2 regions of the Streptomyces sp. NPDC006365 genome follow, and region 2 is predicted to be linked to the other one. Evidence: riboswitches for the same ligand, from Rfam matches in the RefSeq annotation. Region 2 holds a riboswitch; the other holds the start of a gene.
The links. Region 2 has a riboswitch for S-adenosylmethionine ahead of ACFYO0_RS21415 (aminotransferase class V-fold PLP-dependent enzyme). Riboswitches for the same ligand answer to the same signal wherever they lie in the genome.

Region 1: another riboswitch for S-adenosylmethionine. It lies ahead of thrC (threonine synthase); the one in region 2 lies ahead of ACFYO0_RS21415 (aminotransferase class V-fold PLP-dependent enzyme).

What each region holds. Positions count from the first base shown of each region.
Region 1 covers NZ_JBIAHS010000009.1:245,339-252,956, reverse strand. The annotation lists gene nagA (N-acetylglucosamine-6-phosphate deacetylase) at 1-889, shown strand, start outside; gene ACFYO0_RS25370 (1-phosphofructokinase family hexose kinase) at 1,005-1,934, shown strand; gene ACFYO0_RS25365 (trehalose-6-phosphate synthase) at 2,065-3,459, opposite strand; gene ACFYO0_RS25360 (glucosyl-3-phosphoglycerate synthase) at 3,662-4,636, opposite strand; SAM riboswitch class I at 4,828-4,986, shown strand; gene thrC (threonine synthase) at 5,005-6,348, shown strand; gene ACFYO0_RS25350 (MoaD/ThiS family protein) at 6,515-6,790, shown strand; gene ACFYO0_RS25345 (cold-shock protein) at 7,246-7,449, shown strand.
Region 2 covers NZ_JBIAHS010000007.1:249,269-256,886, forward strand. The annotation lists gene ACFYO0_RS21410 (glycerate kinase) at 1-539, shown strand, start outside; gene ACFYO0_RS21415 (aminotransferase class V-fold PLP-dependent enzyme) at 470-1,858, opposite strand; SAM riboswitch class IV at 1,898-2,014, opposite strand; gene trpD (anthranilate phosphoribosyltransferase) at 2,235-3,299, opposite strand; gene ACFYO0_RS21425 (cytochrome bc complex cytochrome b subunit) at 3,420-5,045, opposite strand; gene ACFYO0_RS21430 (Rieske 2Fe-2S domain-containing protein) at 5,042-6,103, opposite strand; gene ACFYO0_RS21435 (c-type cytochrome) at 6,100-6,909, opposite strand; gene ACFYO0_RS21440 (heme-copper oxidase subunit III) at 6,988-7,608, opposite strand.

The DNA of each region.
Region 1 (7,618 bases), on a different contig from region 2:
CACGACGACCGTCGCGTCGACCGTCACCGGCGACATGGACGCACTAGCCCAACGCGCCGGGCTGCTCTCCGAGCTGGCCGAGCAGGGCGACATCGCGGGCATCCACTTCGAGGGACCGTTCATCTCTCCGTGCCGCAAGGGCGCGCACTCCGAGGAGCTGCTGCGCCACCCGGACCCGGCGGAGGTGCGCAAGCTGATCGACGCGGCCCGGGGTCAGGCCAAGATGGTGACGCTCGCCACGGAACTGCCGGGCGGCGTCGACTCCGTACGCCTCCTCGCGGAGCACGGGGTGATCGCGGCGATCGGGCACACGGACGCGACGTACGAGCAGACGGTGGAGGCCATCGAGGCGGGCGCCACCGTGGCGACGCACCTCTACAACGCGATGCCCGTCCTCGGTCACCGCACTCCGGGCCCGATCGCCGCGCTCCTGGAGGACGAGCGGATCACGGTCGAGCTGATCAATGACGGTACGCATCTGCATCCGGCGTCCCTCCAGCTGGCGTTCCATCACGCGGGCGCGGGCCGGGTGGCGTTCATCACGGACGCGATGGACGCGGCCGGTTTCGGCGACGGCCGTTATCTGCTCGGCCCACTGGAGGTCGAGGTGAGCGAGGGTGTGGCGCGACTGGTGGAGGGCGGCTCGATCGCGGGCTCGACCCTGACCCTCGACCGTGCCTTCAAGCGGGCCGTCACCGTGGACCGGCTGCCCGTCGAGGACGTGGTCGCCGCCATCTCCGCCACCCCGGCCAGGCTGCTCGGCCTGCACGACCGGGTGGGCTCGCTGGAACCGGGAAAGGACGCGGACCTGGTGATCCTGGACGCGGACTTCGCCATCAAGGGTGTGATGCGCCGGGGGGAATGGGTGGTTGAGCCCCAACTGGGCTGATTCTGCCGTTTGTTGAGTCGGGCGGCTGGCCTGCGGAACTGGGCCGACCGCCGTCACCCTGGCATGATCGGTCATCCGGACAAGGGAAGCACGCACTCGGGGGAGGTCGGCCCAGGTGATCCTCACGGTCACGCTGAACACCGCTCTCGACATCACCTACCACGTACCGTCCCTGCGCCCGCACACCTCGCACCGCGTCACCGAGGTGACCGAACGCCCCGGCGGCAAGGGCCTGAACGTGGCCCGGGTGCTGGCGGCACTCGGCCACGAGGTGACCGCGACGGGTTTCGTGGGCGGGGAGACCGGGCGGGCCCTGAAGGACCAGCTCACGTCCACACCGGGGGTCGTGGACGCGCTGGTCCCGGTGGCGGGCCCGACCCGCCGCACGATCGCGGTGGTCGACACGACGACCGGTGACACGACTCAACTCAACGAGCCGGGCCCGCTCGTCTCCCCCGCGGAGTGGCGCGCGTTCCAAGACGCGTACGAGGACGTGCTGCCCGCCGCCTCCGCGGTAGCCCTGTGCGGCAGCCTCCCGCCCGGCGTCCCGGTAGGCGCGTACGCCCAACTGGTCCGCGCGGCTCGGTCCATGTCGGTCCCGGTCCTCCTCGACACCAGCGGCGAACCCCTGCGCCGAGGCGTCGCCGCCCGCCCCGACCTCGTCAAACCGAACACCGACGAACTGGCCGAACTCACCGGCTCCCACGAGCCCCTCCAGGCCACGCGGGACGCCCGCCGCCGAGGCGCCCACACGGTAATCGCCTCCCTGGGCCCGAAGGGCCTCCTGGCCCTGAACGCGGAGGGCCACTGGCGAGCGACCCCGTCGGCCCCGGTCGACGGCAACCCGACGGGCGCGGGCGACTCGGCGGTCGCGGGCCTGCTGTCGGGCCTGGTGGAGAAGTTGCCGTGGACGGCACAGCTGGCCCGCGCGGTCGCGTTGTCGACGGCGACCGTACTGGCGCCTGCGGCGGGCGAGTTCGACCGTCGGGCGTACGAGGACCTGCTGGGGCAGGTAACGGTCACAGCCGAGGCAGGCGCGGCTTGACAGCACTGTCCACGCACGGTCGGCATGCGGCGCCCCTATAGGGGCGCGGGGCTGTGACATATGCGGCTTCGCCGCGGGGCGCGACCAGCCACGACGAACCCGCGGCGTTCAACCCGCCTCACCAGTGGAGCTAACTCGCAGCGCGCAGCGCGTCCAGTTGGTCCAAGAACCACTGGGCCGGTGGAAGCGCGGTAGCCGCGGCGGCCAGCCGCTTGGTGCGCTCCGCCCGCTCGTCCAGCGGCATCGACAACGCCTCATGCAGGGCGCGGGCGGTGTCCGAAACGTCGTACGGGTTCACCACAATCGCGTCCTCGCCCAGCTCCTCGTACGCCCCCGCCTCCCGCGAGAGCACCAGCGCGCACCCCGCGTCGGAGACGACCGGCACCTCCTTGGCGACGAGGTTCATCCCGTCGCGGATGGGGTTGACGAGGGCCACGTCGGCCAGCCGGTATGCGGCGAGCGAGCGGGCGAAGTCGTCCTTCAGGTGGAGCACGACCGGGGTCCAGCCAGGCGTCCCGTACTGGGAGTTGATCTCGTCCGCGAGCCGTTGCACCTCGGTCATGTAGTCGCGGTACACGGCCAGGTCCTGCCGCGAGGGATACGCGAGGGCCACGTGCACGACGCGCTCACGCCACGACGGCTGGTCCTCAAGGAACTGCCGGAACGCAAGCAGCCCCCGCACGATGTTCTTCGACAGCTCCGTCCGGTCCACCCGCACGATCGCCTTGCGGCCCTCGCCGATCTGCTCGCGCAGCGAAACCATGCGTTCGTCCACGTCGGCCTCATGGGACCGCTTCCGGAGGAAGTCCCCGTCCGCACCGAGCCCGTGCACACCGATCCGAGTTCCCGACGGAATGCCGGGCCCCAGCACGGCATGACAGCAGTCGGTGAACGCGTCCGCCCACCGCTGGGTCAGGAACGCGGCCCGGTCGGCGCCCAGGATCCCGCCGAGCAACTGCGCGGCGATGTCGTCGGGCAGCAGCCGGAAGTACTCCGGCGGAGCCCACGGTGTGTGCGAGAAGTGACCGATCCGCAGGTCGGGGCGCAGTTCGCGCAGCATGCGGGGCGCCAGCGTCAGGTGGTAGTCCTGCACGAGCACGGCGGCGCCCTGTGCCGCCTCCTCGGCCAGGGCCTCGGCGAAGGCCCGGTTGTACGCCTCGAAGGATGCCCACTGCCTGCGGAACTCCGCGTCGAAGGCCGGCTCCAGGGGCGTCTGGTACAGCATGTGGCTCACGAACCACAGCACGGAGTTGGCTACGCCGTTGTACGCGTCTTCGTGCACGTCGGCGTCGATGTCCAGCATCCGTACGCCGGACTCGCCGACTCCGCGCCGTACCGCCTCCCGGTCGCCGTCGCCGAGGGCCGAGCAGACCCAGAGCGCGTCCGCCTCCGGCCCGATCGCGGAGAGGCCGGAGACCAGTCCGCCTCCGCCTCGCTTGGCGGTGAGTGTTCCGGCCTCGTCCAGGGCGTACGAGATCGGGCCTCTGTTGGAGGCGACGAGGATCTGGGCCTGCGTTGATGCCATACGGCTCAACTTAGCCCAGCGTCGTCTCGCTCAAACGTGCGCCTCAGCCGTATACAAGCGTGAGAGCGCCTGAGAGCCCGGGACGGGGTGTCGTTCGGCGGCTGCGGGCGTTGTGGCTGGTCGCGCCCCCGGCGGAGCCGCTCATGGCACAGCCCCGCGCCCCTGAAAGGGGGCCTGCGGCCCCCTTTCAGGGGCGCTGTCGTCAGGCGGCCTTTCGAGTCGCGTACTCCTCGATCTCCGCCATCGGCGGTCGTTCCTCCGTGTCCACGGAGTGCGTACGCGGTGCGAAGCCGCGCTCGACGCGTTCGAACTGCGTGATCCGAGGCCGGACCAGATGCCCGCGGGCCAGTCGCAGCTGGGCCGTGCGGTAGATCGCGGCGGCCATGCGGCCCAGCGCCTGACCGTCCTGGTGGCGGTGCTTGCGGACGCCTACGTCCACCTGGGCGAGGGCGTCCAGGCCCACCAGGTGCAGGGCGTCGACCAGCATGCCCAGCTCGACGCCGTATCCGACGGGGAAGGGCAGCTGTTCCAGGAGGGAGCGGCGGGCCGCGTACTCCCCGCCGAGCGGCTGCACGAAGCCGGCCAGTTGCGGCCAGTGCATGTTCAGGATCGGGCGGGCCATCAGTTCCGTCACGCGGCCGCCCTGACCTGCGGCGGTCCTGCCGGAGGTGGGGTCGCCCGGCAGGTTCAGCGGGCGGTCGTACATCGCCTTGACGAGGTCCACGCCCGGTTCGGTGAGCAGCGGACCGACGATCCCCGAGACGAAGTCCGCGGAGAACTCCTTCAGGTCCGCGTCGACGAAGGCGATGATGTCGCCGCTCGTGACCAGCAGCGAGCGCCACAGGACCTCGCCCTTGCCGGGGACGGCCGGCATGCGCGGGAGTATCTCGTCCCTGTGCACGACCCGGGCCCCCGCGTCGGCGGCGACCTCGGAGGTACGGTCGGTCGAGCCCGAGTCGATCACGACGATCTCGTCGACGAGGGGGACCTTCTTGGTCATCAGCTCACGGCGGATCACGGCGACGATCTCGCCGACGGTCTCCTCCTCGTTGAGCGCGGGCAGTACGACGCTCACCGTGGAGTTGGCCGCGCGCTTCGCGGCGATGAGCTTCTTCAGCGGGCGGTCGCCAACGGACCAGGAGCGCGTGTTCAGCCAGCGCTCGACGTCTTCCAGCACGTGCGGCTCTCCCTTGACATTGGACCGGGTTCGCGAGTGCCCGCTGGGGCAGCAGCTCGTGTGACTGTCATCTCGCGGTTCGGACTGGTCTCACCACGATCCAGGCCTTCGGTTACAGTCTTGAACAACGCTGATGACCATCGCATGTCGCGGGTCGTTGAGCCGACAACCACATACACACAACCGAATAGCGCTCATCCAGAGGGGCAGAGGGATACGGCCCGTTGAAGCCCCGGCAACCCTCCAGCCGGTTCTCGTACCGATCGAAGATGATCGATTCCGCGAGGCTCCCGGCTAGTGAAGGTGCCAAATCCGTCTCACGGCGAGATGCGTCGTGAGGAAGATGAGGAGAAAGGGCCTCGCCTCACATGGCTGCGCAGACAGTTGCAAGCACCACGAACGCTGAAACCTCCGCCGACTCGGCGGCCCCCACGAACTCCGTGGACACCCCCTCCGTAGACCTAGGCCCCGCCGCCGCGCTCTCCTGCCGCGAATGCGGGCACCGCGTCCCGCTCGGCCCCGTCTTCGCCTGCGAGGAGTGTTTCGGCCCGCTGGAGATCGCGTACGACTTCTCAGTCAACTCGGTGGATGACACCGAGGAACTCCGTAAGCGCATCGAGGCGGGCCCCGCGAACATCTGGCGGTACGCGCCTCTCCTGCCCGTCCCCGCGGACGTGGCCACCAAGCCGAACATCAACCCCGGCTGGACGCAGCTCGTCAAGGCCGACAACCTCGCACGCGAGTTGGGCGTCGACACCGGCAAGCTCTTCGTGAAGGACGACTCCGGCAACCCGACGCACTCCTTCAAGGACCGCGTCGTCGCCCAGGCTCTGGAGGCCGCCCGCGTCTTCGGCTTCACGACCCTCTCCTGCTCCTCGACGGGCAACCTCGCCGGTGCCGTCGGCGCCGCCGCCGCCCGCGCCGGCTTCCGTTCCTGCGTGTTCATCCCGCACGACCTGGAGCAGGGCAAGGTCGTCATGGCCGCGGTGTACGGCGGAGAGCTCGTCGGCATCGAGGGCAACTACGACGACGTGAACCGCTTCTGCTCCGAGCTGATCGGCGACCCGGCCGGCGAGGGCTGGGGCTTCGTCAACGTCAACCTGCGCCCGTACTACGCCGAGGGCTCCAAGACCCTCGCGTACGAGATCTGCGAGCAGCTCGGCTGGCAGCTCCCCGACCAGCTGGTGGTGCCCATCGCCTCCGGCTCGCAGCTCACGAAGATCGACAAGGGTCTGCAGGAGCTCATCAAGCTCGGGCTCGTGGAGGACAAGCCGTACAAGATCTTCGGCGCCCAGGCCGAGGGGTGCTCGCCGGTGTCCGTCGCCTACAAGGCGGGCCATGACGTCGTACGGCCGCAGAAGCCGAACACGATCGCGAAGTCGCTCGCGATCGGTAACCCCGCCGATGGTCCGTACGTGCTGGACATCGCGCGGCGTACGGGTGGCGCGGTCGAGGACGTCAACGATGAGCAGATCGTGGACGCGATCAAGTTGCTGGCGCGGACCGAGGGCATCTTTGCGGAGACCGCCGGTGGTGTGACGGTGGGGGTTGCGCGCAAGCTGATCGAGAACGGTGTGCTGGATCCGAGCCTCACGACTGTCGTCCTGAACACGGGCGACGGTCTCAAGACGTTGGATGCGGTGGCCGGGACCGGGCTCACCGCCACGATCCGACCCAGCCTGGAGTCGTTCCGAGAGGCCGGCCTCGCGTAGCGCTTCGCGGGAAGGGCTGTATTCAGGCTGCAGGCCGGTGGGGCTGGTCGCTCCCCCACTCTCGACTTCGCTCGAGCGGGGGACCCCCATCGCGGCGGAGCCGCAAATGTCACTCCCCCCGCGCCCCTGGCGGGGCGCTCCAAATCTGACCGGAGGTCATAACCCGATGAGCGTCAACGTTCGCATCCCCACCATCCTTCGCACCTACACCGGCGGTCAGGCCGAGGTCGCCGCTGAAGGGGCGACCCTCGCCGAGGTCATCGCCGACCTGGAGAAGAACCACACCGGTATCGCTGCGCGTGTCCTGGACGATCAGGGCAAGCTGCGTCGGTTCGTCAACGTGTACGTGAACGATGACGATGTGCGGTTCGAGCAGGGGCTGGAGACGGCGACGCCCGAAGGGGCCGGCGTCTCGATCATTCCGGCCGTCGCCGGAGGCTGACCATCCGGTACAGTGCCGGAGGCTGATCGTTACCGTCGGTAATGCAGGTCACTGAGAGTTCATCGAATTGCCCCCTCCGTGAGTTAAACGGAGGGGGCAATTCTGTATGGTTGAGCGCGGTACAGTTGGGGAACTTGGTGCTCCCCCGGGCCGAATGCATGTGCATTCCTGTCGGATGCCCGATAAGAAGTAGCCAAAGTGTGTGGGTCTTTTGCGTCTTTTGCTCCTTTTATGGAGCCCGACTTGCCCCCCTCTAGGGTGAATTCTCCGTACATTCCGGATCGGCCATGCCCAGATTTCTCGTCCGATTGACCTGTTGCAGACGGCAGTTGGGCAGATACATTCAGCCGCGGTCGACGCGTTCCGGCGCACACCCCCAACCGTTGGGGGGTGAGGTCTGACCCGGATCCGCGAAGTGTGGATCTGTGCAAGGGCCAGTAATAGGGGAGTTAGGCATGGCTCAGGGCACCGTCAAGTGGTTCAACGCGGAGAAGGGGTACGGCTTCATCGCGGTCGACGGTGGTGCGGATGTATTCGTCCACTACAGCGCGATTCAGATGGACGGCTACCGCACCCTGGAAGAGGGTCAGCGAGTTGAGTTCGAGATCTCGCAGGGCCAGAAGGGGCCGCAGGCGGACATGGTCCGCGTGGCCGGCTGAAGCACGCGCCGACTGATCTGCAGCGACACGTTCTTCTTCCGAAGGGCTCGTACCTCAAGGGGTACGGGCCCTTCGGCATGTCTGTCGGCACCCCGCCCGCACTGTGGCAGCCGCTTGCACTCGACCACCCCGAGTGCTAATCATTGGCGTTAGCACTCTGAAGGTGAGA
Region 2 (7,618 bases):
CGGCCCTGGAGAACTGGGCGTACGTCCTCAAGCGGGACCTCGCGGTCACCTCCGACCTGTGCGGCGGCCCTGGAACCGGCGCCTCCGGAGGCCTGGGCGCGGGCCTGGCCGCCCTCGGCGCCCGCCTCCTCCCCCGCTTCGAGGTGCTCCTCGACCACCTCGACCTGGACGCCCGCCTCGCCCGCGCCGACCTTGTCCTCACCGCCGAGGGCGCCCTCGACCGCCAGACGCCACGCGGCAAGGTACCCGCGGAAGTGGCCCGCCGCGCCAAGCTGCACGGCCGCCCGGTCCTCGCCCTGGCGGGCACGCTCGGCGAAGGCGCGCACACCGTGCCGGGCGTGGACGCCTTCACCGGCATCCTGCCCGCCCCGATGGCCCTCGCCGAGGCACTGGTCCGCGGCAGCGAACTCCTCACGGACGCGACCGAGCGGGCCCTGCGGATGATCCTGCTGGGGGCCCGGCTACCGGTTCACGCGGAGATTCCGGCAGACGTGCCGGTGGAGGTGTCCGGGACGCAACGCCCGTCCTCCGTGCGGTAGTTCCACCGCGCGCCGTCCCTCACCAGCTCCTTGACCGCATCCACGAACCGCTCCACATGCTCGCCCGGCGTTCCCGCCCCGAAGCTCACCCGGATCGCGTTGAGGGACCTCTCGCCGGGCGCGGCCTCGGGGGCGCCGCACTCGCCCTGGCTCTGCGGATCGCTGCCGAGGAGGGTACGGAGGAGAGGGTGGGCGCAGAAGAGCCCGTCGCGCACGCCGATGCCGTACTCGGCGGAGAGCGCGGCGGCGAAGTGCGAGCTGTTCCACCCCTCGACGACGAAGGAGATGACGCCGACGCGGGCCGCGTCGTCCCCGAAGAGGGACAGGACGCGGACCTCCGGAACCTCGGCGAGCCCGGCGCGGACGGTGTCGATCAGGTACTGCTCCCGGGCCGCAAGCGCGTCGAACCCCGCCTCGGTGAGAGCCTTGCAGGCGGAGGCGACGGCGTAGGCGCCGATGACGTTGGGCGACCCGGCCTCGTGCCGCGCGGCGCTGTCGTGCCACTCGACGTCCACGCCCCCGTCGCTGCGCCGCGACACCTTCCGGCTCGCACCACCACCCGCGAGGTATGGCTCGGCCGTGCGCAGCCAGTCGGAGCGCCCGGCGAGCACGCCCGCCCCGAAGGGCGCGTACAGCTTGTGCCCCGAGAAGGCGACCCAGTCGACGTCCAACTCCCGTACGGAGACGGGGTGATGGGGCGCCAACTGCGCGGCGTCGAGCACGATCCGCGCACCGTGCGCATGCGCGGCGGCGGCCAGTTCGCGTACGGGCCACAGCTCGCCGGTGACGTTCGAGGCACCGGTGACGCAGACGAGGGCCGGCCCTTCGGGGTCGCGTTCGGCGAGGGCGCGCTCGAGGGTGGCGACGGCCTGGGCGGGCGTACGCGGCGCGTCGAGGTACGTGACGCGGGCCTCCCGCCAAGGGAGCAGCGAGGCGTGGTGCTCGGTCTCGAAGACGTAGACCTGGCAGTCGGCGGGGAGGGCGGCGGCGAGCAGGTTCAGCGAGTCGGTGGTGGACCGGGTGAAGACGACCTGGTCCTCGTCACGGCAGTCGAGGAACTCGGCGACGGTCTTCCGGGCGTTCTCGAACAGGTCGGTGGACAGCTGGGACAGGTACCCGGCGCCACGGTGCACGCTCCCGTAGTACGGCGCGTACGCGGCCACGTCGTCCCAGACCCGCTGGAGGGCCGGGGCGCTGGCGGCGTAGTCCAGTGCGGCGTACGTGACCTCGCCGCCGGTGACGAGCGGGACGGTGACGTCCCGTCCCAGCACGGGCAACGGCTCGGCGACGGACTGCTCGGCGACGGCGGAGACAGACATGACACTCCCTCAAGACCAGGACCCCTGGTCTGTGCGAGGGGTCCGCGCTTGTCGCAGGCCTTGCTGCCTACGACCTGGTCTTCACCCGGGGCACCCCGCCACGGACGGAGGGTTGCCGGACAGCCGGCCGGGGCCTTTTGGCTGTCACTCATGACCTGCCATCGAACATACGCAGTCTGATCGTCCGCCCGCAACTCCGGTCCGGATCCCGGACCGACGGGGTCGGGGACAGGGGGTTTCTTCGCCCCGCCGCCCCTACCCGTCCCATCCCAGGGGCGCGTGGCTGTGACATCAGCGGCTCCGCCGCGGGGCGCGAGCAACCACCCACGCACCCGCAGCCGCCCGCGAACCCCAACGCACCACCCCCGCAGGCGCGCTACCCGTTGCTGACCGCCACCCAGCGGTCCAACGTCCGCTTCGCCGCCCCGGAGTCAATGGCCTCCCCCGCCTTGGCCATCCCCTCACGAAGCTGGTCCGCGAGCGGACCGGAACCCGGCGTCAGCGCCACCAGCGCCGCCGCCGAGTTGAGCAGCACAGCGTCCCGCACAGGCCCGGTCTCCCCGTTCAGCAAGCGCAGCGCCACGTCGGCGTTGTACGAAGCGTCGGCGCCTCGCAACGCCTCCACCGGCACCAACTCGATGCCCACATCCCGCGGATCGAACGTCTCCTCGTGGACCTTCCCGTCCTGTACCACCCAGACGCGCGACGTGGACGTGGTGGTCAGCTCGTCGAGACCGTCGTCACCGCGGAAGACGAGCGACGAGTTGCCGCGCTCGGCGAACACGCCGGCCATGATGGGTGCCATCCGCGCATCGGCGACCCCGACGGCCTGTGCCTTCACCCGGGCGGGATTCGTGAGCGGCCCGAGGAAGTTGAAGATCGTCCGGATACCGAGCTGTCCGCGCGCAGCACCCACGTGCCGCATCGCCGGGTGGAACTTCGCCGCGAAACAGAAGGTGATCCCCGCTTCCTCGGCCACCTCCGCGACCCGCTTCGGCGTCAGCTCCAGGTTGACGCCCAGCTTCTCCAGTACGTCCGAGGCCCCGGAGGCCGACGACGCCGCCCGGTTGCCGTGCTTGACGACCTTCGCGCCGGTCCCGGCGATGACGATCGCGGACATGGTGGAGATGTTGACCGTACGGGCCCCGTCCCCACCGGTACCGACGATGTCGACGGTCTCCCCCGGCACCTGGATCACGTTCGCGTGCTCGTACATCGCCCGGACGCACCCGGTGATCTCGCCGACGGTCTCCCCCTTGGCCCGCAGCGCCACCGCGAACCCGGCGATCTGGGCGTCGGTCGCCTCGCCGCGCATGATCAGGTCCATCGCCCAGGCTGTGTCGTCCGCGCTCAGATCACGCCCGTCCAGCAGTCCGTTCAGCAGCGCGGGCCAGGAACGGCCCGCCGCGGTGTCGCCTCCAGCGGGGGTCACAGCGTTCATCAGCCGCTCCTGGTCGTCGTACGTCCCGAAAGGTTGGCACCCACCCTATCCAGCCCCGGGGACGGCAAAGAGCCCCGTCCAGGCAATGGACGGGGCTCTTACCGTGGCAACGATCGGAGATCAGTGGTGGCCGTGGCCGCTCGTGATCTCCCGGTACTCCTCGGCGGTCGGCTTGGGGATCTGGCTGTCCTCCCCGTAGTACGCCTCGCTGAGCTTGGCCCGCAGCTTCTGCGGAGCCTTCACCTTGCGCTCGACGCCGTTCTCGTCGACCGTCGGGCCGATCTCGGCCGGCTGGTACTGCTCGTGCGCGGTGAGCACATGCAGCTGCTCCTGGCTGAGCGGCTCGTGGACCTCGATGAACTCACCGTGCGGCAGGCGCTTGATGATGCCCGACTCGCGGCCGTGCAGCACCTTGTCCTTGTCGCGGCGCTGCAGGCCGAGACAGATTCGCTTGGTGACGACGAACGCGATGACCGGTCCGACGAAGAACCCGATCCGGACGAACCAGGTGACCGCGTTGATCGACAGATGGAAGTGCGTGGCGACGATGTCGTTGCCACCACCGATCAGCATGATCATGTACGCGGTGATCCACGCGACACCGAAGGCCGTCCGGGTCGGGGCGTTGCGCGGCCGGTCCAGGATGTGGTGCTCGCGTTTGTCCCCGGTGATCCAGGATTCGATGAACGGATAGAGCGCGATCACTCCGAGGAAGAGACCGAAGAGCACCAGCGGGATGAACACGCCCAGGACGAGCGTATGGCCGGCGAAATTGATCTCCCAGCCGGGCATGGCGCGGATCAGTCCCTCGGCGAAGCCCATGTACCAGTCGGGCTGGGCGCCCGTGGACACCAGGTCCGAGCGATACGGTCCCAAATTCCAGATCGGGTTGATGGTCGCGACCGCGGCGAGGGCGGAGGTGAACCCGAAGACCAGGAAGAAGAAGCCTCCGGCCTTGGCCATGTAGACCGGCAGCAACGGCATGCCGACGACGTTCTTGTCGGAGCGGCCGGCGCCCGCGAACTGCGTGTGCTTGTGGTAGAAGACCAGGATCAGGTGGCCGACCACGAGCCCGAGCATGATGCCCGGCAGCAGCAGGATGTGGATCGAGTAGAACCGCGCGACGAAGTCGCCGCCCGGGAACTCCCCGCCGAACAGGAACATCGAGATGTACGTGCCGACGATCGGCGTGGCCAGGATCGCGCCCTGGGTGAAGCGGACACCGGTGCCGGAGAGCAGGTCGTCCGGGAGCGAGTAGCCGGTGAAACCGGTGAACATGCCCAGTACGAACAGCAGGAAGCCGAACAGCCAGTTGATCTCACGCGGCTTGCGGAAGGCGCCGGTGAAGAAGACGCGCATCATGTGCACGAACATGCCGGCCAGGAAGATGATCGCCGCCCAGTGGTGGATCTGCCGGATCAGCAGACCGCCGCGGACGTCGAAGCTGATGTCCAGCGTGGAGGCGTATGCCTCCGACATCAGCTGGCCCTGCATCGGCACATAACTGCCGTGGTACTCGATCTCGTTCATCGACGGGTGGAAGAACAGCGTCAGATACACACCCGTGAGGATGATGATGATGAAGCTGTAGAGGCAGATCTCGCCCAGCATGAAGGACCAGTGGTCCGGGAAGATCTTGCGCATATTGGCCTTGGCCAGGCCGTAGATGCCGAGGCGGCCATCAGCCCAGTCGGCGACCCGCTCGCCCGCGGGTGCCTTGCGGCGGTCGTCGGTTGAAGTGCTCATCCGCGCTCCCAGAAAGCAGGACCGACGGGCTCTTCGAAGTCGCCGAGCGCCTCGAGGTAGCCCTCGTCGTTCACGCTGATGCGCAGCTGCGGCAGAGCGTGACCGGCGGGGCCGAAGATCACTCGGGCACCGTCGGAGAGGTCGAAGGTGGACTGGTGACAGGGGCAGAGGACGTGGTGCGTCTGCTGCTCGTACAGGGAGATCGGGCAGCCGACGTGGGTGCAGATCTTCGAGTACGCCACGATGCCCTCGTGGGACCACTCGAGCTCGCGCTGGTCCTTGATGTCGTCGGGCTGCAGCCGGACGATCATCAGGGCCGCCTTGGCGATCTCGGTCTGGAAGTCGTGGTCGTGCTCCTCCAGGCCCTCGGGCTTGGCGAAGGTCAGTGAACCGACCGCGACGTCGGAGGGACGCAGCGGCTCGTTCGTGTTCATGTTGACGAGTAGCTTCCCCTTGGCCCACAGCGTGTGCCGCAGCTTGTCCTCCGGCAGCGGACCGAGGTCGCGCAGCAGGACCACGCCGGAGAGCGGGAACAGGGCCAGCGCGCCGAACATCGTGTTGCGGATCAGCTTGCGGCGGCCGAGGTCGGAGTCCTTGGCACCCTGCCGGAAGTCCTCCATGACCTTGGCCTTGACCTCGGGCGTGGCCTCGATCGCGTGCCGCTCGTCGACGAGTTCCACGTCGGACATCAGCGTGCGGGCCCAGTGGACCGCGCCCGCACCGATGCAGAACAGCGCGCTGCCGAGGGTCATGCCCAGCGCGAAGTTCAGCGCGCTGATGTGGCCGAGCGGCCAGATGTAGACCGACTTGTCGACCGGGATCGTCACGAACGCGGCGATGAAGCCGACCGTGGACAGCATCGACACCGTGAACAGGAGGGCGACCGTACGCTCGGACCGCTTGGCGGCCCGCTCGTCGATGTCCTGGATGCGGTGCTCGTGGGGCGGCAGCCCCGGGTCCGCGAACGGGTGTTTCTCGTCCGCGACGGCTACCCCGCCGTTCTTGTCGGCGGCCTGCTCAGCGGGCAGGTTCTCTTCCGGGGTTTCTTGGTTACTCATGACTTCCTGGCCTTTGCGGTCCGGGCGGCGACCCACACGGCGACGGCGATCAGTCCACCGAGACCGAAGACCCAGCCGAACAGGCCCTCGCTGACCGGCCCGAGGCCGCCCAGCTCCAGTCCGCCCGGGCTCTCCGACTTGTCGCTGTTGACCTCGTCCAGGTACGCGATGATGTCCTTCTTGTTCTTCTCCGTCAGCGTGGTGTCGGGGAAGGACGGCATGTTCTGCGGGCCGGTCTGCATGGCCTCGTAGATGTGCTTCGGATCGACGTCTTCCAGCGTCGGGGCGTACTTGCCGTCGGTCAACGCGCCGCCCTTGCCGGTGAAGTTGTGGCACTGCGCGCAGTTGGTACGGAAGAGCTCACCGCCCTTGGCGATGTCCGCGCCCTCCGGGTTGTACTGGTTCTCGGTCGGCACGGAGGGACCGGCACCCAGCGAGGCGATGTACGCCGCGAGCTGGTCGATCTCGGCCTGCGAGTAGATGTTCCTCTTCTGCGGCACCTGAGCGCCGGGCTGCTGCGCCGGCATACGGCCGGTCGCGACCTGGAAGTCCACGGCGGCGGCGCCCACACCCACCAGACTCGGACCGTCGGTGGTGCCCTTACCGCCGGTGCCGTGGCAACTGGCGCAACCGACGGCGTAGAGCTTCTGGCCCTCCTCGATGGTGAGGGACTGGGCGGTCTCATCGGCCACGGCCTTGTCCGGGGGCGCGACCAGGGTGTAGATCCCCCCGGTGGCCGCCAGCGCGATGAGTAGGACGACGACCGCCGCCAGCGGATGGCGTCGTCGTGCGGAGAGCTTTTTCACGGATTACCCCGGTGTCAGGATCTTCTGCGTCGATGCTTCTGGGATGTGCGCCTGTGGGGCGCTCGGGAGCGGGCCCGGCTACTTGATCATGTAGATCGTGGCGAAGAGGCCGATCCAGACGACATCGACGAAGTGCCAGTAGTAGGACACGACGATGGCGGCGGTCGCCTGCTCGTGCGTGAACCTGTGGGCCGCGTACGTACGCCCCAGGACCAGCAGGAAGGCGATGAGACCACCCGTCACGTGCAGGCCGTGGAAGCCGGTCGTCAGGTAGAACACCGAGCCGTACGGGTCTGACGAGAGCGACAGGCCCTCGTGCTTGACCAGCTCCGTGTACTCGAAGACCTGACCGCCGATGAAGATCGCACCCATGATGAAGGTGACGATGAACCACATCCGGAGCTTCTTCACATCCCCGCGCTCGGCGGCGAAAACGCCGAGCTGGCAGGTGAGGGAGGAGAGCACCAGGATCGTGGTGTTGGCCGCCGAGAACGGGAAGTTGAGGGTGTCCGCCATCTCCTTCCAGTGATCCGGACCGGTCACCGATCGCAGGGTGAAGTACATCGCGAAGAGGGCCGCGAAGAACATCAGCTCGGAACTCAGCCAGATGATGGTTCCGACGCTGGTGAGGTTCGGCCGATTGACCGACGGGTGCGCGTGCCCGGTTTCTACTGTCGTTGCTGTCGCCACGACCGACATTATGTCGGTC